3 regions of the Lysinibacillus sp. ACHW1.5 genome follow, and region 3 is predicted to be linked to each of the others. Evidence: riboswitches for the same ligand, from Rfam matches in the RefSeq annotation. Region 3 holds a riboswitch; each other region holds the start of a gene.

Region 1 (7,370 bases), 1.5 Mb from region 3:
GACGGTAAGGCACTTGGAATTTTTGCCAGTAGCTATTGCCGCCTTGTGTATCTTGACGTAAGATTTCCACTTTGACCATTCTTCCAGTATTTGCTGCGATTTGCATAACTTTTAGTCTCCTTTCGCAGAGTAGTCGCGTTTACGTGGTGGGATTAATGAAACGTCGACTTCTTGGTACGTGATGATTGGATTACCAGTAGCTGGGTCAAACTTCGCCATTGTTGTTTTTAAGAAGTTCTCGTCATCACGGTTAGGGAAATCAGGTTTATAGTGTGCACCACGAGATTCATTACGTAATAGTGCACCTTTTGTCATTACTTTTGCAAGCACTAACATATTTTTAAGCTGACGTGTAAAGTGCGCGCCTTGATTGCTCCATTTTTGCGTATCATTGATGTTGATGTTGCTCCAGCGCTCAGTAAGCTCATCAAGTTTTTTCAATGTATCTTCAAGCTGATCATTGTAACGTACTACAGTCATTGTAGCAGTCATCATTTCACCAAGCTCTTTATGCAGTAAGTAAGCGTTTTCTGTGCCTTCCATTTTCATGATAGCATCCCATTTCGCTTGTTCCTCTTTTACACGAGCATCGTAAATCTCTTGTGGAAGATCTTCTGCATGCTTTTTAAGGTGTTTTACATAGTCTACTGCGTTTGGTCCTGCAACCATACCACCGTAGATAGCAGATAATAATGAGTTTGCACCAAGACGGTTTGCACCATGTTGAGAGTAATCACATTCACCTGCTGCAAATAGACCAGGAATTTCAGTCATTTGATTGTAGTCAACCCATAATCCACCCATTGAATAGTGGACAGCTGGGAAAATTTTCATTGGTAATTTACGTGGGTCATCCCCTACGAATTTTTCGTAGATTTCGATGATACCACCAAGTTTAACATCCAATTCATGTGGATCTTTATGTGAAAGATCTAGGTATACCATGTTTTCGCCATTGATACCAAGTTTTTGGTTTACACAAACGTCGAAAATTTCACGTGTTGCAATATCACGTGGTACTAAGTTACCATAAGCTGGGTATTTTTCTTCTAGGAAGTACCAAGGTTTACCGTCTTTATAAGTCCAAATACGACCACCTTCACCACGAGCTGATTCTGACATTAGACGGTTTTTGTCATCTCCAGGAATCGCTGTTGGGTGAATTTGAATGAATTCACCATTCGCATATGAAGCACCTTGTTGATAAACGATAGAAGCAGCAGAACCTGTGTTAATAACAGAGTTTGTTGTTTTACCGAAGATAATACCAGGGCCACCAGTCGCCATAATAACAGCGTCTGCACGGAATGATTTAATTTCTTCTGTACGCATATCTTGCGCTACGATACCACGACAAACGCCGTCTTCATCGATAATAACACCAAGGAATTCCCAGTGTTCATATTTATTTACTAAACCAGCTACTTCATGAGAACGAACTTGCTCATCTAGCGCATATAGTAATTGTTGACCAGTTGTTGCACCAGAGAAAGCTGTACGGTGCATTAAAGTACCACCAAAACGACGGAAATCTAAAAGCCCTTCTGGTGTACGGTTGAACATAACACCCATACGGTCCATTAAGTGGATAATGCCAGGTGCTGCATCACACATACCTTTTACTGGTGGTTGGTTCGCTAGGAAGTCCCCACCATATACTGTATCATCAAAGTGGATCCATGGAGAATCCCCTTCACCTTTAGTATTTACCGCACCATTAATTCCGCCTTGCGCACAAACAGAGTGTGAGCGTTTTACAGGAACTAATGAGAATAAATCAACTTCAGTACCAACTTCAGCTGCTTTAATCGTTGCCATCAGACCGGCAAGACCACCGCCGACAACAATTATTTTGCTTTTCGCCATGATTATTTCTCACTCCTCTTAAAAAATTGCAATGATTGCATGTGCTCTATCGTAGCTTCTATTGAATTATACGAAAGCTAAAATAGCAGCCACACCAACTACACTTAGAATTACGAAAAGAATGTTTGTTACGTAAGTAGCGATCTTTTGAGACTGAGGAGATTGTGTAATACCCCAGCTTACTAGGAATGCCCATAAACCGTTAGATAAGTGGAAAGTTGCTGATAAAATACCAACAATGTAGAATCCAAGCATGAATGGATTAGCAACAATATTCGCCATCATGTCGTAATCAACGTGTGTGCCAAGTGCTTTTTGAATACGAGTTTGGAAAATATGCCATGCAATGAATATCACTAAGAATACACCAGTAAAACGTTGTAAAGAGAACATCCAGTTACGGTACGTGCTGAAACGTCCAGTGTTTGGTGTAGCAGTGAATGCAATGTAGACACCATAGAATGCGTGGAACATTAATGGAATATAGATGACAATCCATTCAACTAGGATAAGGAATGGAATCTTTTCCATTACTGCGGTAGCATCGTTGTAACTTTCTGCCCCGCCTGTTGCTGTAAAGTTAATGAACAGGTGCATCGTTAAAAACAGACCTACTGGAATGATCCCAAGTAGAGAATGTAAGCGACGCCATAAAAACTCTCGATCTTTCGACAAGACTGTTACCCCCCTTAGTACTTAAAATAGCACAACAAAAGAAGTCATCATTTTGTAAATGATACTTCATTGACTGTGTATTTCATCATGGTACAATATTATGACATGTTTATTGTACTCTCAAGAGCTACGAGCGTCAAGGCAACTCGGAGTTTTTCATAGAGCTTATTAAAGAACTAATCTAGTACATGATGCGTCGTTTTTTCTCGAAAAATCTATCATTACTTTATTACCGTTAAATTTTAAGAAAATTCTAAGAAAGAAGGATAACAATGTTAAACACTCCATCTCCTACAATCTCATCATTTGGCTATGAGATCATTCGTGATCATATTCTATCTTCTATACTTGGTAAACATGAAGATGACGTCCTTTATTGGGCAGGTAAAGAGCTTGCTCGCAAGTTCCCATGTAAAAGTCAAGATGAACTTATCGCATTTTTCGCAGATGCCTGCTGGGGTACATTAGAACTCATAAAGGAATCAAAAGATGGACGTATTTTCCAGTTGACAAATGACCCTGAAATTCTGCAAATAAAGCAGCGCAGCTTTAAACTTGAAGCTGGATTTATAGCAGAGCAAATTCAACTAGCTAAAGGCTACCTAACAGAATGCTATAATGAAAAACGGGAAAAGCAACAATACGTCATGTTTACAGTCAAATGGGACGTTAAAGAACGTATTATGAATACCATTCCCTCAGAATAATTAAAAAGGATTGTTTCCCATTAAAGAATGGGATGACAATCCTTCTTTTTTCTTCCTTTTATTTCGGTCAATTACATAAAATGCTGTTTCTTCTATTATTATATGTAAAGTGCTTGCTCTAAATTAAACTCATCATGGAGAGCATTAGCTGCTTGGATCATATCATCCTGTGGTACAACAACGGACACTTTTATTTCAGAAGTACTAACCATTTTTACAGGGATATTTTCACGACGTAACCGATCAAACATACGAGCAGCAACGCCTGGATTGGAAGCCATGCCTGAACCAATAATAGAAACTTTTGCTAGTCCAATTTCGAAGTCAGCAAAACTAAATCCAAGTGATAATTTACTATCCTCTAAAACACGTAATGCTTCCGCAAATTCCTCTTTTAAAATGGAAAACGATACAGTTGGCTTCAACCCATCAATAATGGCTTGGACAATAATATCTACATTAATACGGTTCTCTGCAAGAACCGTAAATATATCTGCTAATGAAGCATTGGAAAAAGCATCATACCCTACTGTTAAACGAATAATATCTGATTCAAATGCAACACCACGAACGACTAAATTTTTTTCCATTTCCACTTCCTCCTTCAATAAAGTGCCTACTGATTCTATTAAACTTGAACGTATAATAACAGGCATTTGAAATTTCTTCGCTAACTCCACCGCACGAGGATGTATGATATGAGACCCTAAATTCGATAATTCCAACATTTCATCATATGAAATTTCTTGAAGCTTTTGGGCATTGGGAACATATCGTGGATCTGCTGTATAAACACCATCCACATTTGTATACATATCTACTCTCTCCGCTTCCAACGCTATGGCAAGTGCAACAGCAGCTGTTTCAGCTCCACCTTTTCCAAGCGTGGTGATATTGTGCACTTCGTCAATCCCTTGTTCTCCAGCAATAACCACAATTTGTCCCTGTGCAAAATGTTCTTCCATACGACTAATATCTATATAGTCGATACGAGCATGTCGATACATACCATCCGTATGTATACCAGCTTGCCATCCAGTTAGAGACACAGCCTCATAGCCTGCTTCCTGCAAGGCAATGGCAAATAAAGCACTAGATAATTGAGAGCCAGTTGACAAAACTGCATCTAATTCTCTTTTCGACACATCGTCAGTTAGTTGGTGTACCATCATTTTCATCTCTTTCGCAGTGTGTCCCATTGCTGCAACGACCACTACTACATCCAATCCTTTGTCCTTTTCAGCAATCGCTTTCCTAGCAGCCTCTTGGATTTGTTCAGTAGAAGCTAATGCAGCTCCTCCAAACTTCATCACGACTTTAGCCATTTCTTTCGTTCTCCCTTCCAGTTCATGTATTTCACCAAATTATGGGGGGTAAAACCGTTTCTAGAAAACTAAAAGGCAGCCTCCACATAACGTGAAAGCTGCCTATAACATGTACAATAATCGTAACTTGCGCATGTGTGATAGCTCTCCGAAACGTTTAGAATCGACAGTCTTACATTTCTTAAATGCAAAACCAGTACAGCAATGGAACAACAATACTGTACTTCGGCAAGCTCCCCTTTCACACAATATCTCTGGACTTGTCCATCCTCCATTGTGTTACTCTTGAATCTTGCACCTCTATCATCACTTTAAAGTGAATGTATTCAATTCATTAAGCCTTAGCGTAAACAAACTAGTCACGCAGTTGGCTCTCCATAACATTGAAAACAATGTTATTTATAACCATAGCACATGCCTATTCCTTTGACAATGATTGTTGCTGAAAATAGCTAAAAATTTGGCTTGCTAAATTAGCGGGCATCCCAGCCTCCTGTAATGCTAGCTCGCTCGCCTCTCGAATTTTTTTGACTGAACCGAAATGTTTAAGAAGCTGTTGCTTTCGTTTTGGTCCTACCCCTTCAATATGATCTAATACAGATTGAATGGCATGCTTCTCATGCTGTTGACGCAAGAAGGTAATAGCAAAGCGATGGACTTCGTCTTGAATTCGTTGTAATAAATAAAAGCCATCACTTGTACGTTTTAAGCTAATCACTTCTGGTGGATCACCAAACAAGAGCTGAGATGTATTATGCTTATCATCCTTGGCTAAACCAGCAATCGGTATAACAAGACCAAGCTCATCTTCTAGTACTTCACGGGCTACTTCCATTTGTCCCTTACCACCATCAATTAAGACTAAATCTGGTAATGGTAGTCCTTCCTTTAAAACACGGATATAGCGACGACGTATAACCTCCTGCATTGCACCGTAATCATCATGCTTGGCTGCTGTACGCGTTTTATATTTTCGGTACTCCTTTTTCGCAGGCTTCCCATCAATGAAAACAACCATAGCAGACACTGCATCCGTTCCATGCATATGACTATTATCAAAAGCTTCAATTCGTAAAGGAGTACTAATACCCATTGCTTCGCCAAGTGCCTCACAAGCACCAATCGTACGTTCTTCCTGGCGCTCTATTAGCTGGAATTTAGCTGCCACAGCAATTTCAGCATTTTTGGTAGCTAATTCAACCAATTCCTTCTTTTGACCTCTTTTCGGTGTGAGCACTTTAATTTCTAATAATTCTGTTAAGATAGCTGCATCAATGGCTTGTGGAATAAAAATTTCTTTTGGCTTAATATGCTCTGGCTTTTCATAAAAGCGCCCAACAAATGTTAAAAATTCTTCCTCTGCATCTTGATAGATCGGGAAAATTGAGACATCTCGCTCAATCAGCTTTCCTTGGCGCACAAAGAAAACCTGAACACACATCCATCCTTTTTCAACAGCATAGCCAAATACATCTCGATTTGTTGTATCACTTGAAACTATTTTTTGTTTCTGCATAACCGTATCAATATGGGCAATTTGGTCTCGGAATTCCTTCGCTCGCTCAAATTCTAGGTTTTCTGCAGCTGCTAGCATTTTAACTTCAAGCTCTTTTTTGACTGCCTCCACACCACCATTTAGAAACTTCGTCATATCCTCAATCATTTCTTGATAAACCTGACCATCAATTTCCTTCACACAAGGTGCTAAGCATTGACCCATGTGATAGTACAAGCAAACCTTGGAAGGTAATTGTACACATTTGCGCAGCGGATACAATCGATCCAATAGCTTTTTCGTTTCACTTGCTGCATAGGCATTCGGATAAGGACCAAAATATTTTGCCTTATCCTTTTTTACCTTCCGTGTCGTAATCAGACGAGGATGTTTTTCATTCGTAATTTTTAAATATGGATAGGTCTTATCATCCGTTAACATGACATTATATTTTGGATCATGTAATTTGATGAGATTCAGCTCTAAAATAAGTGCTTCAATATTTGATGACGTTACAATATACTCAAAATCTTCTATTTCACCTACAAGCCTTTGCGTTTTCCCTTCATGTGTTCCCGTAAAATAAGAGCGTACACGGTTTTTTAGAACTTTTGCTTTACCGACATAAATGATAGTCCCTTGTCGATCCTTCATCAAATAGCAGCCAGGTTGATCTGGTAAAATATCCAGTTTTCGCTTTATTAAATCGTTCATTACCTACCTGCCCCCCTAAGTAAAAATTCCCCTCATTAGAATCATGTTAGTTATTTTCTTTATTATATAACGAAAAAAAGCCGAACACATCCATTGATGGCTCGGCTTTGTGAACTTCATTCATTACGCATGTTTTGCGATAAATGCTTCTAAAGCTTCTTTTGGTTGGAAGCCTACTGTTTTGTCAACTAATTCTCCATCTTTAAATAATAGTAAAGATGGGATTGACATAATTTGATACTGAGCTGCAGTACCTTGGTTATTGTCAACGTCAACTTTTACAATTTTAGCCGCACTACCTGCTGCGTCCATTTCTTCAAGAACTGGCCCAATCATTTTACATGGTCCGCACCAAGCAGCCCAAAAGTCTACTAGTACTAACCCTTCTTTAATATCGTCCTGGAACGTAGCATCTGTTGCATGTACAATTGCCATTTGAAATCCTCCTTAAACTTACTATGCTTGTAGTATAGCATGGATAAATTCACTTGAGCGAACAATCTGCCTACAATGTATTTTTTATGCAAATCTGTGTCGAAAAATCAATACACAGTCATTAATTGACTTGATAACGACCCTTCAATACAT
Region 2 (7,370 bases), 1.9 Mb from region 3:
CAGCACCTGCACCAGCAGCGCCACAAGCAGCACCTGCACCAGTTGCAGCAGCTCCAGTAGTAGAAGAAACTTCTGGTGAGCGTGTAGTTGCATCTCCAGCAGCACGTCGTCTTGCACGTGAAAAAGGTATTGACCTTGCAGCGGTATCTCCAGTAGATCCACAAGGACGTGTACGTGTACAAGATGTAGCAGCTCATGGTACAGCACCAGCTGTAGCACCAGCAGCAGCACCTACATCCGTAGCAACTTCAGGTGGCCCAGTAGTATTCACACCAGCAGCTAATTCTGACCGTGTAACAATTGAAAAAATGAGCCGTCGTCGCCAAACAATTGCAAAACGTTTATTAGAAGTTAAACAATCAACAGCAATGTTAACAACATTCAACGAAATTGACATGACAAACATCATGGCACTTCGTAAACGTAAACAAGAAGAGTTTGTAAAAGCAAACGACATCAAACTTGGTTTCATGTCATTCTTCACTAAAGCTGTTGTTGCAGCATTGAAAAAATATCCATACGTAAACGCTCAAATCTCTGGCGATGAAATTCATTTAAATAACTTCTTTGATATCGGTATTGCTGTATCAACTGAAGAAGGTTTAGTCGTACCAGTTGTACGCGATGCAAATAGCAAAAACTTTGCAGAAATCGAAAAAGATATTGCTAACTTAGCGACAAAAGCTCGTGATAAAAAATTAGGCTTAAATGATATGGCTGGTGGATCATTCACAATCACAAATGGTGGTGTATTCGGTTCATTAATGTCAACACCAATTATGAACGGTACGCAAGCTGGTATTTTAGGTATGCACTCAATTGTAAACCGTCCAGTTGCAGTAAATGGTGAAGTTCAAATCCGTCCAATGATGTATGTAGCACTTTCATACGATCACCGTATCATCGATGGTAAAGATTCTGTAGGATTCTTAAAAACAGTTAAAGAATTAATCGAAAATCCTGAAGATTTATTATTAAATTCATAATGCCATTAAACCCTGCGAACAATGTTCAGCAGGGTTTTTTGTATGACGAAAGGTATTGATCGATTCTATGCTTGAAAGAGTACGAATGTTACATCGTTTAGAGGAGCAAAGAAAGAAAAAAACGCAACTTTTCTCACATATAGAACATACGCTATAATAAATATTTGTTGTAATTTTCAGAAATATCAATAAAAGTTTAATGATTTAAAGTGGAAGCAGAACGCACAATATCCTAATATTGTCATTAGTCAGAAAAATGTTAAAATCGTCTTGACGAACATATTAGTTTTATAGTAGTATCTAAATATCAATTAAATAAACAAACCTCACGAATTGTTACCAGTGAGGTAGAGGCGCGGTATTTATTAGTTCATTGTTGAGTAAAAGCAAGCGAAGACGCAATGAAGAAGGAAATATCGCCGAAGTATAAAAGGAGCTCGTACTTTTATACTGGGTCTGCAGTGAATAAGTGCAGGACTGTCCTAGTAAATGGATTTCCAGATTTACTAGGTTGTGCTATCTCGGAAACATGGAAATTATAGTGAGGATTTGGGCAACTGTCATAAAAGGTAAGACCTAAGTTCAATATACTTAGGTCTTTTTTAGTACAGTTGTCTTATTTTTTTACAGAAAAGGGGAGTTTTTCATGAAAAGAAAATGGTTGTTAGTAATGATCTCTATCATGACGGCAATTGTGCTAGCTGCATGTGGCACAAGTGACAAAAAAGAGGGCGGTTCAAGTGATGCTGGAACTGACAAAGAAGAAGGCGGCGGTGAATTCCGAATTGGAATGGAGGCTGGCTACCCACCGTTCAACTGGACACAGCAAGACGATGCAAATGGCGCAGTGAAAATTGCGGATAATGCAGAGTACGCAGGTGGCTATGATGTACAAATGGCAAAGAAAATCGCTGAAGGTCTAGGCAAAGAGTTAGTCATTGTTAAAATGGAGTGGGACGGTTTAGTTCCAGCGCTACAATCAAACAAAATTGATGCAATTATTGCAGGTATGTCACCAACAGAAGAACGCAAGAAAACAATTGATTTTACAGAAAACTATTATACTTCTGATTTTGTTATGGTTATTAAAAAAGGTAGCAAATATGAAGGCGCAAAATCGATTCAAGACTTCTCAGGTGCTAAAATTACATCACAATTAAATACATCAAACTACACAGTTATCGATCAAATTAAAGGCGTAGAAAAGCAAACAGCAATGGAGAGCTTCCCAGCAATGCGTGTGGCGTTAGAAGCAGGTAAAATTGATGGCTATGTAGCTGAACGTCCAGAGGGCATTTCCGCTTCTGCTGCCAACGATAAATTCACCTATGTAGCATTTGAAGAAGGCTTTGATACAGACCTATCAAATACTTCAATTGCTGTAGGCTTACGTAAAGATGACGCAAATCGTGAAAAAATCAATGAAATCCTAAAAGGCATTTCAGAAGATGATCGTCAAGCGATTATGGAAGAAGCTATTTCTCAACAACCAGCAGCACAATAATGACAGGGCACGGACTAGCAATTAGTCCGTGCATGATCATTTCATCATTATCAAAATGAGAACCTCTCTACATAATGATAATGTCCTAGCGTGACAAATCATAGAATGGTAGAAAGAGCTAGGACACAAAAGAAATAAGCGAGCAAGATGACATTGTTAGGAGGAACATCATGAGTCTTGAGTGGATACTTTCAATTATTGAAAACAACTGGCAAATGTTTTTACGAGGTGCGTATTATACGTTACTGATTTCAAGTATTAGTACAATTATTGGTGCATTTATCGGATTTTTCATCGGAATTATGCATACGATTCCAGTTCGTAAAAAAGGTGTGAAATTTTATAGCTTAAAGCTCATTAATTTTATACTAACATGCTATGTTGAATTTTTCCGTGGTACACCAATGATTGTACAAGCTATGGTTGTCTACTACGGATTAGATATCGCATTCGGTATCGATATGCACTTTATTACTGCAGGTATTTTAGTCGTTTCCCTCAATACAGGGGCCTATATGGCAGAAATTGTTCGTGGCGGTATTGTATCCATTGATAATGGTCAATACGAGGCAGCATCAGCAATTGGCATGAACCACTTCCAAATTATGCTTCATGTTGTCTTACCACAAGTAGCGCGTAATGTTTTACCAGCGACAGGTAACCAATTAATCATGAATATTAAAGATACAGCCGTATTAAATGTCATTGGAGTAACGGAATTATTCTTCCAAACAAAATCAATTTCGGGTAACAACTTCCGTTATTTCGAATCATTCTTCGTTGCATGTGTTCTTTATTTCATCATGACATTTACCGCATCTCGCATCCTTCTGTATGTTGAAAAACGTCTAGATGGTCCTGATGCCTATCAAAAAGAACAAAAAGAAGCCGTATAGGGGGACGCACAAATGGCAGTCATTAAAATCGAGCATTTAAGTAAATCATTTGGACGTAACCAAGTGTTAAAAGATGTAAATTTCCAAGTGGAAAAAGGAGAGGTAGTTTGTTTAATCGGCTCCTCTGGATCTGGTAAATCCACATTGCTTCGTTGCATAAATTTATTAGAAACGCCAAGTGGCGGTCAAATTATTTATAAGGGGGAAGACATCCTAGATGAAAAGCACAATATTCAAGAATATCGCACACATTTAGGCATGGTGTTCCAGCAGTTCAATTTATTTAACAACCACAATGTCATAAGTAATTGCACAGTGGGCCAAATCAAAGTGTTAAAACGTTCGAAAAAAGAAGCAGAAGAAACGGCGCTTAAATACTTGAAAATCGTTGGCATGGATCAATATGTGAATGCCAAGCCACGTCAACTCTCAGGTGGACAAAAGCAGCGTGTGGCCATCGCTCGGGCCTTATCTATGAATCCTGATGTAATGCTATTCGATGAGCCAACATCTGCATTAGACCCAGAAATGGTGGGTGAGGTGTTAAAGGTAATGCGTCAGCTAGCAAACGAGGGCAATACGATGCTCATTGTGACACATGAGATGGAATTTGCCAAAGAAGTAGCAGATCGTGTTGTCTTTATGGATAAAGGTGTAATTGTGGAAGAAGGCCCTCCAGCACAAGTATTAGTCAATCCACAACATGAACGTACAAAGGAATTTTTAAAGCGTACATTAAAATAAGCACAAAAAAGTGAGTCCAACCTGTTGGACTCACTTATTTTCTAGAATTCCATTCTGCATAAAGTACAAAGCAGATTGCGAATGCTACAGCAATAATAAAAAACCATTGCGGTACACCACCAAAACTCATCATAACACCTCAAATATTCATTTTTTTGGATAGAATAGGTATAGTATTTCTTTTTTCTCCACAAAAGACCAAAAATATTATAAAATAAGCAATAGACATTAGCTTTTGCTAGTAAAGAGAGGTAGAGAGAATATGTTACATTTAAAATGGAAAGATGCGCCAACATTACGAACGGTTACATGCAAACATACAAATGCATCGAAATACTTAGTATCAAACGTATTAACAGTAGGGAAAGAATATGAAGTGAAAAATGAAACAGAAGAGTTCCTTTTTATCATCGACAACACAGGTAATGTCGGTGGCTATTATAAAGATTATTTTGAATAAAAACAAACAGGGTGGGTCAGAGCATTTGCTGAGCCACCCATTTTTTTGTTAATCTCGCTGATAGCTGCTAGCACCCGCCACATCCTGTAGCTGTTGTTTCTCTTGTTCAGTTGCGGTATGCAGGGCAAAAACATCTTTAATTGCTGTTTGTAGCTCTTGCTGTGTTTCTTTAAACTTCGAAACTTGCTGTTCAAACGTGGGACTTGAGAAGCGATCATGAGCCCTTGATAATCGCTCCTCTAAACGTGCATAATGATGATCCATATGCATCGACAGCATCATCGCCAGTTGGTTTTTCCAGAGCGGAATCAAGGTAACGATAGAAAACTCAATTTTTTCAGCTAATGTTTGATTGGCCTGCTGAATCATACGTATTTGAGGAGCTGTTTGCAGAGCGACTTGCTGTGATACCTGTAAATCATAAATACGTTGATCCAGTCTTTCGATTTGAGCAGCAAAGTCATTTAATTGCTGAATCGCAAGTGGCTGTTTGGTTGCTTGGACACTCGTTATTTGTGCAGGTAGCTCTACCTCAATGGCTTGCTGCTTTTTCATCTGTCCTGCGGCAATGGCCGTTGCCAATTCCTCAAAAAATCCTCGATTATGGGCATAAAGCGCCTCTAAGTTTTCAACATCTTTGATCAGCTGAAGCTGTGCACGTTCCAGCTGAACACCAATACGTTCCACCTGTATACTAATACGTTCAAATTCTGTGAGTGTTTGCTTCACATTAGGCTCGGTTTTGCCAAAGATTTTTTTGAAAAAGGTTTGCTTCTTTGGTTCCAAAGCAGTCGGATCTACTCGATCTAACGTCTGCATTAAAGAATCAAGCATTTGACCAATTTTAGTGACATCCTTTTGCTTTACTTGAGCAAGCATGCGGTCAGCAAATTGAGACAGAGCTCGCTGTGAATCTTGCCCAAGGGACAGCAATGATTCAAAATCAGTCAAATCGATTTGACTGGCATACAGTAATGCACGACTTTGTGCAAGAGGCGATAGCGTTTCATAAGTCGCCATCGCCTCGTTTTGCGGAGTTGTTTCTAAATAGGATTGGACTAGTGGAGAAAGCCCTGGTATGGTATTTAGTTGAAATGCGTGTTCGTTTGCTGTCATTTATCATCGCCTCGCCAGTCCAATTGTTCTCTACGTCTAAGATTGGAACGATTTGCGAATTCAATCTCCATTTGCAGATGATCGATATCATTTGCTAGCGCATCCTTTAAATCAATTTGAATTGTGTCATTCAAATCAGTTAGGGTTTCACGTGTTTTGGATAAAGTTATTTGAATTTCCTTATCCTTCACAGGCTGCTTGGAAAGCATCGTATATTTATCCGTTAATTCCACAGCAGAAGGTAAGTGTGCATAGAAAAATGGTTCCACATTATAAAATTTACGTGGGTCTGTCTTGACGATTTTGACGATATTTTTGGAGATGCGCGTCATTTCAAGTAGTTGTTTAAAAGCAGAAACAGAACGTACACGTAAATAGTTTTGACTCAATGTTTGAATATGCTTATTAGCTGTTAATACTTGTGTTTCAATGTGTTTGAATTCTTCTTTTGTGATGCCTGCTATTTGCATGACTTTCTTTTTTTGTCTATGTTTCAGCAACGCTGTACTCGTCGCATAGGAACCCGCAAACAGTAAACCACCAAGGAAGAATCCAGGATTTGCCGCAATTGCTGCGATAGAAACAGTTGTGAGCGAAATAAGAAAGCTGGCACTATGTCTAGAGAAAAACTGTCCGACACTAAGCATTGTTTCATCCTCCTTGCTTTTCAATATGTCTATCTTCTTATACGAAATAATCGACATAAAGTTTCATTGAAAATTAATCCCTTACATAAATTTTACTGCTATTTGTGAACTTTCTCAATGATAATACATAGAATAAGTGAGTTGTTTCGATGAATAAGTCGGTTTTGCTATCCTAATGAGCCATTCTGACATGGGAATGAGCAATTTTTTACATCTCGGTCACTGAATAGAGGAGCGTAATTTGATTCAAGAGCGGCTTCTGCCTCAAAGCGAGCGGTTAAGTGAGATCGATGAGCGGCTCCAACTCGAAAAGGAGCGGTTTATTCTCTAAGAAGACCTTCAACCAAAGTAAAGGTCTTGTATGAAACCTTTTCCAAATGAATTCGTAACTAATACAAAGGGGGATATAGGATGACGAAAATTTTTCTGGTGTCTATTACAAAAAATATGGATGAATCGGTAAGTGAACAGAAAGTGAAAGAAAAAGCCTTTGAGAAAAAATCAAAATTAAAAGCCTATTTAAACAAAGAAGGCTATATGAAGGAATCTAAAAATCAATATGTGAAAATCACTGATGAATCAATATTAGTTGCTGCCATTCAAAAAATAAAAATCAAAAAATGATGATAGGTCATGTTCTTAAGAGCATGACTTTTTTGATTTCAATAAAAAGGAGAGACGTCGTCATTCAAAAAACTCATAGTCCAGAGTCAGCTCTCTAGAAAAATAGCTTCCAATTTGAATCTTTTTCGTTTGGTTTTCTTACAAACGCAATACATCGTTCTTCGCACGCACCAAATATATTAAATTTTTTCTGTGCTTGCCTTAAGGATGGCGTATTAGCTCCACCTCCAAAGTCATAATCATTAAATGGAATGCCGTCATCTTCCCAAAAACAAATTTCACATATCTCCTATGTACCTAGTGGTTTTCCGTTCAATGTCTTATACCCGCAACAAGGACAAGTAAATTTCACTCCCAAATATTTTTCGATAATTTTATCATACTTCCTATGGG
Region 3 (7,370 bases):
GCTAGCTCCTCTGTAGGGACTTTAGCAGGTGATGTTGTCATGCAGGGCTTCATTCAAAGAAAAATACCTCTTTATTTACGTAGAGCGATTACCATGGTGCCACCACTTGCAATCATTGCCTCTGGTGTGAATGCTACCTATGCTCTCGTTCTTAGTCAGGTTGTTTTATCATTTGGTATTGCCTTTGCACTTGTCCCTCTGGTTATGTTTACAAGTAAACGAGACATCATGGGAAGCTTAGTTAATCACCGTATTACAACTGTTTTAGGTTGGTTTGTCGTAGTCATTGTTGTTACGTTAAATATTTACTTACTGTGGGAAACAATTTTTGGATAACAAAAAGCCAGGTACTCTATAGTAATGAGCACCTGGTATCTTTTTGATTAAACGTCCACCTTTTCGATATTTCTAATGGCTAAATAAGCAATACCAAGACCCACGATTGCTAAAGTAATTGGAATAATAATAATATCGTTTAAAGTAAAGTTACCTGAATTTGATGAAGTTACAGACACAATTATAATAGATGAAATGATAGTTGTCGGTATAGAGTATTTTCTCATCCCGAAATACAATGGGATTAAAGCTATACCTGAGGCAGCAATCGCATTCATCAATACAGAAGGTATTTGCTGGATAATTAAAGAACTTGATAGTACATCAGGAATTAATTCATATCGATCGCTTATGATACAAAAAATGGTTGTAATAAGAGCATTGGAGATAATGATCATACTGAAAGTAAATAGCATGACAATAGCAAGCTTTGCGACCATTAATTTCTTTCTACTTATAGGATACATAAAGGCTAATGTAATGGTTTTAAATTTATATTCTCCGATGATTAACTTAGCTATTAACGTAGAAGCAAAAATCATAAAAACTGCTCTTACAAATGAATCAATAACACTGAATGCAACCTCATAATTTTCAAGCCCTGGGTCTCCTTCAACTTTAGAAATAAATAAAATCATAAACAAGAAACCAAGAATAACAAAATTAGCGATAATGGCTCCTTTAACATATGAACCTAAATGAAATTTTTTCATTTCTAAACGCATTAAATTAAGCATGGACAACACCTCCATTGATTAGCTTTAAGAAATAATCCTCTAATGAACTTGTTTTTTTACTAATCTCTTCAATCTCAACGTTATGTTCAATTAATGCTCTAGATAGGCTTTTTTGGGATACAGTTGAGTCGTATATACGTATCGTTTTATCATCCATTAGCTTAAAATTAGTAATGTTCAATTCGCTTTCAATAATAAACGCTGCCTTTTTCCCATCACTTACAATCACTTCGGTATAATTGACCTGATCACGATTAATAGTATCCATTGCTACCTCCGTGATGAGCCTTCCATTCTTAATAACACCTATTGTATCGACCAATTGTTCTATTTCAGCCAGAATATGACTAGAGATAATAATGGTTATACCGTACTCTTTACAAAGCATCTTGAAAAGCTCTCTTAACTCCTTTATCCCTACTGGGTCTAATCCATTAATTGGTTCGTCTAATATAAGTAACTCTGGCTTTGTAATAATGGCCCTTGCGATACCTAATCTCTGCTTCATTCCCAGAGAAAAATCTTTAACCTGCTTATTCTCTGTATTCGATAACTTTACTAAATTAAGAACATGTGCAATTTCTTTCTTATCATAATAACCCATGTATTCACAATGTAATTCCAGGGTCTCACTAGCCGTTAATTTTTCATAAAAAATAGGATATTCAATAATTGTCCCCATTCTTTTTAGTATTTCATAGGATTTATCCGTCAATTTCGTCCCCAAAATTTCTACATCCCCACTTGTAGGCTTCGTAAGATTAGTTAGCATCTTCATAACAGTCGTTTTACCCGCACCATTTGGACCTAAAAATCCATAAATTTCTCCCTTCTTAACGTTCATATTGACAGCAGAAACAACTTCCTTTCCATCGTACACTTTCGTAAGCTGATTTGTTTTTACAATGTATGTCATGTAATTCTCTCCCTCAATTGTGACTAGCTTCATTATAAAAAATGAAACTCTCTATTTTATTACTGCATTCTTACATATTTCTTAAGTAAAAAAGCCTGCAAAGCATTAAAGCTCTACAAGCATAATCGATTTAATACATCATTCGCTTTAACGAAATCGTAAAAATAGTTCTTTCATAGGGAATACTCGATAAACGGATGGAGCCATTCATTATTTCTACTAGTCTCTTTGTAATCGTTAGTCCCAAACCGCTACCTTGGAAAGATTTATTTCGAGAATCCTCAAGCGTATACATTCTTTCAAAAACGCGATCGATATGATATTCATCAATGCCCCTGCCACAATCCCACACATCAATATCAATATTGACTTCGTCATTTCTTATGGTAATTCCAATTACATTGCCATCTGCTCCATATGCAATAGCATTAGACAGTAGATTGTTTAACACTCTATTTAATGCTTCTTCATTACCAAGTGCATATATGGAGCTTTCTGGGATATCAATTTTAATATCTAATCCCAGTGAAGTAACCAAATCGTAAAAAGACAAAACATTTTTTCGGCATATTTCACTGACATTGATTTTAGTGATTGGATAATCTGTGTCCCCAGCCTCTAATTTTGCCAAGTCAAAAAATGTATGAATAATTTTTAATACTTCTAATGTTTTAGCATGTACACCCTTAAGTAAACGTTGCTGTTCCTCGTCACTAATCCCATTTTGAAGTTGAAGCATTTCAATATAGCCAAGTACAACGGTTAAAGGCGTTTTAAGATCATGTGAAATATAGGCCAACATCTTTTTCATGGAATTTTCCATTTTACGATGCGTAGCCTGAATTTTTTGATGTTGATCTAGCAAAGTATTCAGTGTAATAAGTAACTGTTGAATTTCTGAATTTGTAGTTGTTACTAGAATCTTTTCATACGTCTGTTCATTCACAATTACGTGTAGTTTTCGATGAATATATTGGATAGCACGTTCTTGTTCCTTCTTGATTTTCCATTGAAAAATAAGAATGCCGATTAGCAATACAATGATTAATAATAATAGAAATATCATATAGTTTTACCCTTCAAATTTATAGCCGATTCCCCATAGGGTTTTAATATATTGAGGATGTGACGGATCATCTTCTATTTTTTCACGTAGTCTTCTGATATGTACATTTATAATATTTTCATCTCCGTAATAGGCATCTTTCCATATCGTCTGATAAATTTGCTCTTTGGTAAAAACTCTGTGGCGATTTGTCACAAACAATTTTAAAATGGAAAATTCCTTTGATGTCAGCTTTATCTCTTGTCCGCTCTTTGTTATTGAAAAATTAACGATATCTATCTTTAAATTATCAATTTCTAGGACTTCTTGCTTTTGTTCAGCTTGACTAGAGTATTTCGTAGCTCTTCTGATAACAGCCTTTACACGTGCTGAAAATTCCAGCATAGAAAAGGGTTTAGCAATATAATCATCTGCCCCTAATCCTAAGCCCAATGCTTTATCAACATCACTGTCTTTTGCAGACATAATAATGATAGGAAGTGCTGCCTGCTCTCTAATAATCTTTAATACTTCCAATCCATTTAATTTAGGAATCATAATATCTAAGATGACTAAGTCAAAGGTTTTTTGCAAACAATTTTGTAATGCCTCTTCGCCATTAGTCACTGTTGTGACATGGAAACCTTCCATCGTTAAGTAATTAGAAACCATTTCACGAATGGCTTCATCGTCTTCTACAAGTAAAATATGCTTTTGCACTATGATGCACCTCTCCTATCAAAACCCAATTTCCATATGTATATTACATTACCATATTTATGATGTTTGATTAGTGATTTGTTTATGAGTGTTGAAAAAAGAGCTGCTCCATAAACCATCACTCTTTGGTTTATAGAACAGCTCTATTATCTAATCTTCAACTTTTAAATCACAATCTTTAAGTGGAAGCATTTTTGTTTTGTGCTTTATTTTATAGCCAAACCATAATGCTAAAAATAATGGAATCCCAATATACGAAACAAGGATACCGTACCAATCAATCTTATCGCCTGTAAAGGCTGTGTAATTTTGTCCAATGACTACAATCATACAAACTGTAAAAGCAAATAATGGTCCAAACGGAAATAATTTGGCTTTATAAGGTAATAACTTTGGATCTAAGCCCTGTGCATCAAACGCTCGGCGGAAACGATAATGACTAAACGCAATACCTAGCCATGCAATAAACCCAGACATTCCAGAAGCATTTAATAACCAGATATAAACCACTCCATCGCCAAAGAAGGATGCCAAAAATGCTAAACAGCCTACAGCTAATGTTGCCATAAGTGCATAAATCGGAATACCTCTACGACTTAGCTTTGCAAAAAATTTAGGTGCATGTCCATCCATAGCTAATTGCCATAACATACGAGAAGATGCATATAGTCCTGAATTTCCTGCTGAAAGCATAGCCGTTAAAATAATGGCATTCATTAATGAAGCAGCAAAGGCGATACCTAGGCGGTCAAACACTAGTGTAAACGGTGATACTGCGATATCTTCTGATAATAAACGTTCGTCTGTAAATGGAATTAACATCCCAATTGCACCAATCGCTAAAATATAAAACAAAAGAATACGCCAAAATACAGATTTAACAGCCTTCGGAATATTTTTACCAGGATCATCTGTTTCACCAGCTGTAATTCCTAGTAATTCTGTCCCTTGGAATGAAAATCCTGCAGCTAGGAAAATACCAAATGTAGCAAGGAAGCCACCATGGAATGGCCCATCACTAACAAAGAAATTAGTGAAACCTACAGGAGCCTGCCCACCTAAAATACCAAAAATCATTAGTAAGCTAATGATAATAAAAACAATAACCGTTGCTACTTTAATCATGGCAAACCAATATTCACTTTCACCATAACTTTTTACGGATAGTAAATTAAACGTCAGTACAACAGCAATAAATAATACTGTCCAAAGTGCTGATGAACTATCTGGGAACCAATATTTCATAATTAATGACACAGCAGCAATTTCGGCAGCAATGGTGATTGCCCAGTTATACCAATAGTTCCAGCCTAATGCAAAGCCCAAAGCAGGATCTACAAATTTCGTTGCATACGTACTAAATGAACCTGATGATGGCATATAGGCAGCCATTTCCCCTAAACTTGTCATTAAAAAATACACCATAATACCAATTAAAGCATAGGCAAGCAATGCTCCTCCAGGTCCTGCCTGAGCAATTGCTCCTCCACTGGCTAAAAATAGCCCCGTACCAATTGTACCGCCTAAAGAAATCATTGTAATATGACGGCTTTTTAATTCTTTTTTCAGCTTCGGTGCTTTATGTCCGAGCTGATTTACTTTTATTTCACTCACGATATAGCTTCCTTCCTATTTATGAGGCAAAAAAATGCCATCACATATACACTGTGATGGCTACATTAATCCTCAGTTTTTCCTACATGATAGCTCAACACGTTGTGCAAACGTGACAGTTCTGTTCCTTTCGGAGACAGCCCCAGCATGAGGTTTTCAAGTCCCCTCACACTTCGGCAATATTTCCTTTCAACTAATTTCATCAATGCTTGTCATTTCAATTAGCATACTTATAAATATCGCGACCTCTACCTCAATACAAACATGAGGCATATAATTATTAAATTTATGATGTTTATTATACTAACATAAGACCATAGACATTTCAATACAACCATAAATGTTCTGTATTTTATGAATCTTCTACTATTTTTAATAGTGTGATAAAGTGTTATAGTAGTTCAATTAGAATGATTATTATTAGGGGGGATTTTATTTTGACTACAAATGATCATTCCACTAGTTTTCCAAGTAAAAAAATTAGCTGGAAAGGAACAACCTTACTTTTAGTCTTTGGAGTTATCTTTATAGCCTCTACATTACGAATGCCACTAACTGTTGTTGGCCCAATTATATCCTTTATCCGTGAAGATCTTGGAATATCTAATGTATTGGCAGGCTTTCTAACAACGATACCATTGCTGGCTTTTGCTGTTATATCTCCATTTGCACCAGTTGTAGCACGCAAACTAGGGCTTGAGCTAACATTATTTTTATCAACTTTTCTCTTGGCCTTAGGAATTGTCCTACGTTCACTTGGTACTACAGAATTACTTCTATTGGGTACTGTGTTAATTGGCGTAGCCATTTCTTTTGGAAATGTACTAATTCCAGGATTATTGAAATTGAAATTTCCCTATCATGTGGGTTTATTAATGGCCTTTTTCACCATGTCCATGAATTTTACTGCAGGCCTTGGTGCTGGTATTAGCTATCCGATAGCTAATTCATGGTTAGGCTGGCAAGGTGCACTTTCCATTGCACTCATACTCGTTCTCATTACAATCTTAATTTGGATACCTCAACTAAAGTCAAATAAACCGGAACCAGTTACTACATCTAAAAAGACCAGTACACCTTTATGGAAATCACCTGTTACTTGGGCTGTCACAGGGGCAATGGGTTTACAATCTTTATTATTCTACACAACAGCAGCTTGGATACCTGAGATCTATATTGCTCAAGGTTTAGCCCCTGATAAAGCTGGCTGGATGTTTTCAATCATGCAATTCTCACAAGTACCAATGGCCTTAGCAGTGCCTATTATTGCCGGTAAAATGACTTCTCAACGCCCACTTGTATTGATGTTTACATCCTTCTATTTAGTAGGCTTTGTTGGGGTTGTCATGGAATGGACAAGTCTTGGGGTACTGTGGATGGTTCTTCTAGGGTTAGCAGGTGGTTCTTCATTTGCCCTAGCAATGATGTTCTTCACTCTCCGTACTCGTACTGCATTTGAAGCAGCAGATTTATCAGGCTTTGCACAATCTTTGGGTTATTTATTTGCCGCAATTGGTCCTATTCTTTTTGGCTACTTGCATGATTTATTTGGCGGCTGGAATATTGCGGGATGGCTCTTTGTCGTTGTAGCAATGTTACTCTTCTTTTGCTCAATGAGAGCCTCTAAGGATGAATATGTGCATTAAAATTAAATAAAGCAGGTGGATTAGATTCCTCCATCTGCTCTATTTCTATATAGTGTTTACACATTACTTAATTGTCGGGTTGCTGGAGTAATGTTAGCAATTCAGCAAGGCATTCTGATGCTTCATTATTACGAGCTGTTATAGTAGAAAAAATAGGAACAGCCTCTTGTAAAAGCCTATAACTATAATAGTAATAGCCTACAAAAGCTTGCTCCTCATAGCCCTTTGGCGTTTCTTTCTCCCACTCCTGTTCATCATTATCCTCATTTTCTATCCACAAATAGTTGACGTCTAATAGCTCCTGCATATTTTTAACAGTATTGACTGGCTCGAGATAATCCTTGGTAATAGCATGT

What was found. A riboswitch is a leader RNA that binds a small molecule or an ion and turns the genes downstream of it on or off. The one in region 3 is predicted to bind lysine.
Positions count from the first base shown of each region.
Region 1: it holds a riboswitch for lysine, as region 3 does, so the genes downstream of both, L6W14_RS16480 (aspartate kinase) here and L6W14_RS01295 (amino acid permease) in region 3, are expected to answer to the same signal.
Region 2: it holds a riboswitch for lysine, as region 3 does, so the genes downstream of both, L6W14_RS10640 (transporter substrate-binding domain-containing protein) here and L6W14_RS01295 (amino acid permease) in region 3, are expected to answer to the same signal.

Region 1 covers NZ_CP091777.1:3,282,364-3,289,733, forward strand. The annotation lists gene sdhB (succinate dehydrogenase iron-sulfur subunit) at 1-106, opposite strand, end outside; gene sdhA (succinate dehydrogenase flavoprotein subunit) at 112-1,866, opposite strand; gene L6W14_RS16470 (succinate dehydrogenase cytochrome b558 subunit) at 1,933-2,541, opposite strand; gene L6W14_RS16475 (YslB family protein) at 2,814-3,248, shown strand; gene L6W14_RS16480 (aspartate kinase) at 3,347-4,573, opposite strand; lysine riboswitch at 4,707-4,884, opposite strand; gene uvrC (excinuclease ABC subunit UvrC) at 4,992-6,782, opposite strand; gene trxA (thioredoxin) at 6,906-7,217, opposite strand; gene L6W14_RS16495 (amino acid permease) at 7,339-7,370, opposite strand, start outside.
Region 2 covers NZ_CP091777.1:2,157,565-2,164,934, forward strand. The annotation lists gene odhB (2-oxoglutarate dehydrogenase complex dihydrolipoyllysine-residue succinyltransferase) at 1-986, shown strand, start outside; lysine riboswitch at 1,327-1,513, shown strand; gene L6W14_RS10640 (transporter substrate-binding domain-containing protein) at 1,633-2,490, shown strand; gene L6W14_RS10645 (amino acid ABC transporter permease) at 2,661-3,386, shown strand; gene L6W14_RS10650 (amino acid ABC transporter ATP-binding protein) at 3,399-4,130, shown strand; gene L6W14_RS10655 (DUF6501 family protein) at 4,393-4,590, shown strand; gene L6W14_RS10660 (toxic anion resistance protein) at 4,639-5,706, opposite strand; gene L6W14_RS10665 (5-bromo-4-chloroindolyl phosphate hydrolysis family protein) at 5,703-6,353, opposite strand; gene L6W14_RS10670 (hypothetical protein) at 6,765-6,977, shown strand; partial or broken gene L6W14_RS10675 (CPCC family cysteine-rich protein) at 7,072-7,329, opposite strand.
Region 3 covers NZ_CP091777.1:261,028-268,397, reverse strand. The annotation lists gene L6W14_RS01320 (Nramp family divalent metal transporter) at 1-336, shown strand, start outside; gene L6W14_RS01315 (ABC transporter permease) at 384-1,073, opposite strand; gene L6W14_RS01310 (ABC transporter ATP-binding protein) at 1,066-1,989, opposite strand; gene L6W14_RS01305 (sensor histidine kinase) at 2,120-3,055, opposite strand; gene L6W14_RS01300 (response regulator transcription factor) at 3,062-3,754, opposite strand; gene L6W14_RS01295 (amino acid permease) at 3,905-5,368, opposite strand; lysine riboswitch at 5,451-5,627, opposite strand; gene L6W14_RS01290 (CynX/NimT family MFS transporter) at 5,806-7,014, shown strand; gene L6W14_RS01285 (hypothetical protein) at 7,082-7,370, opposite strand, start outside.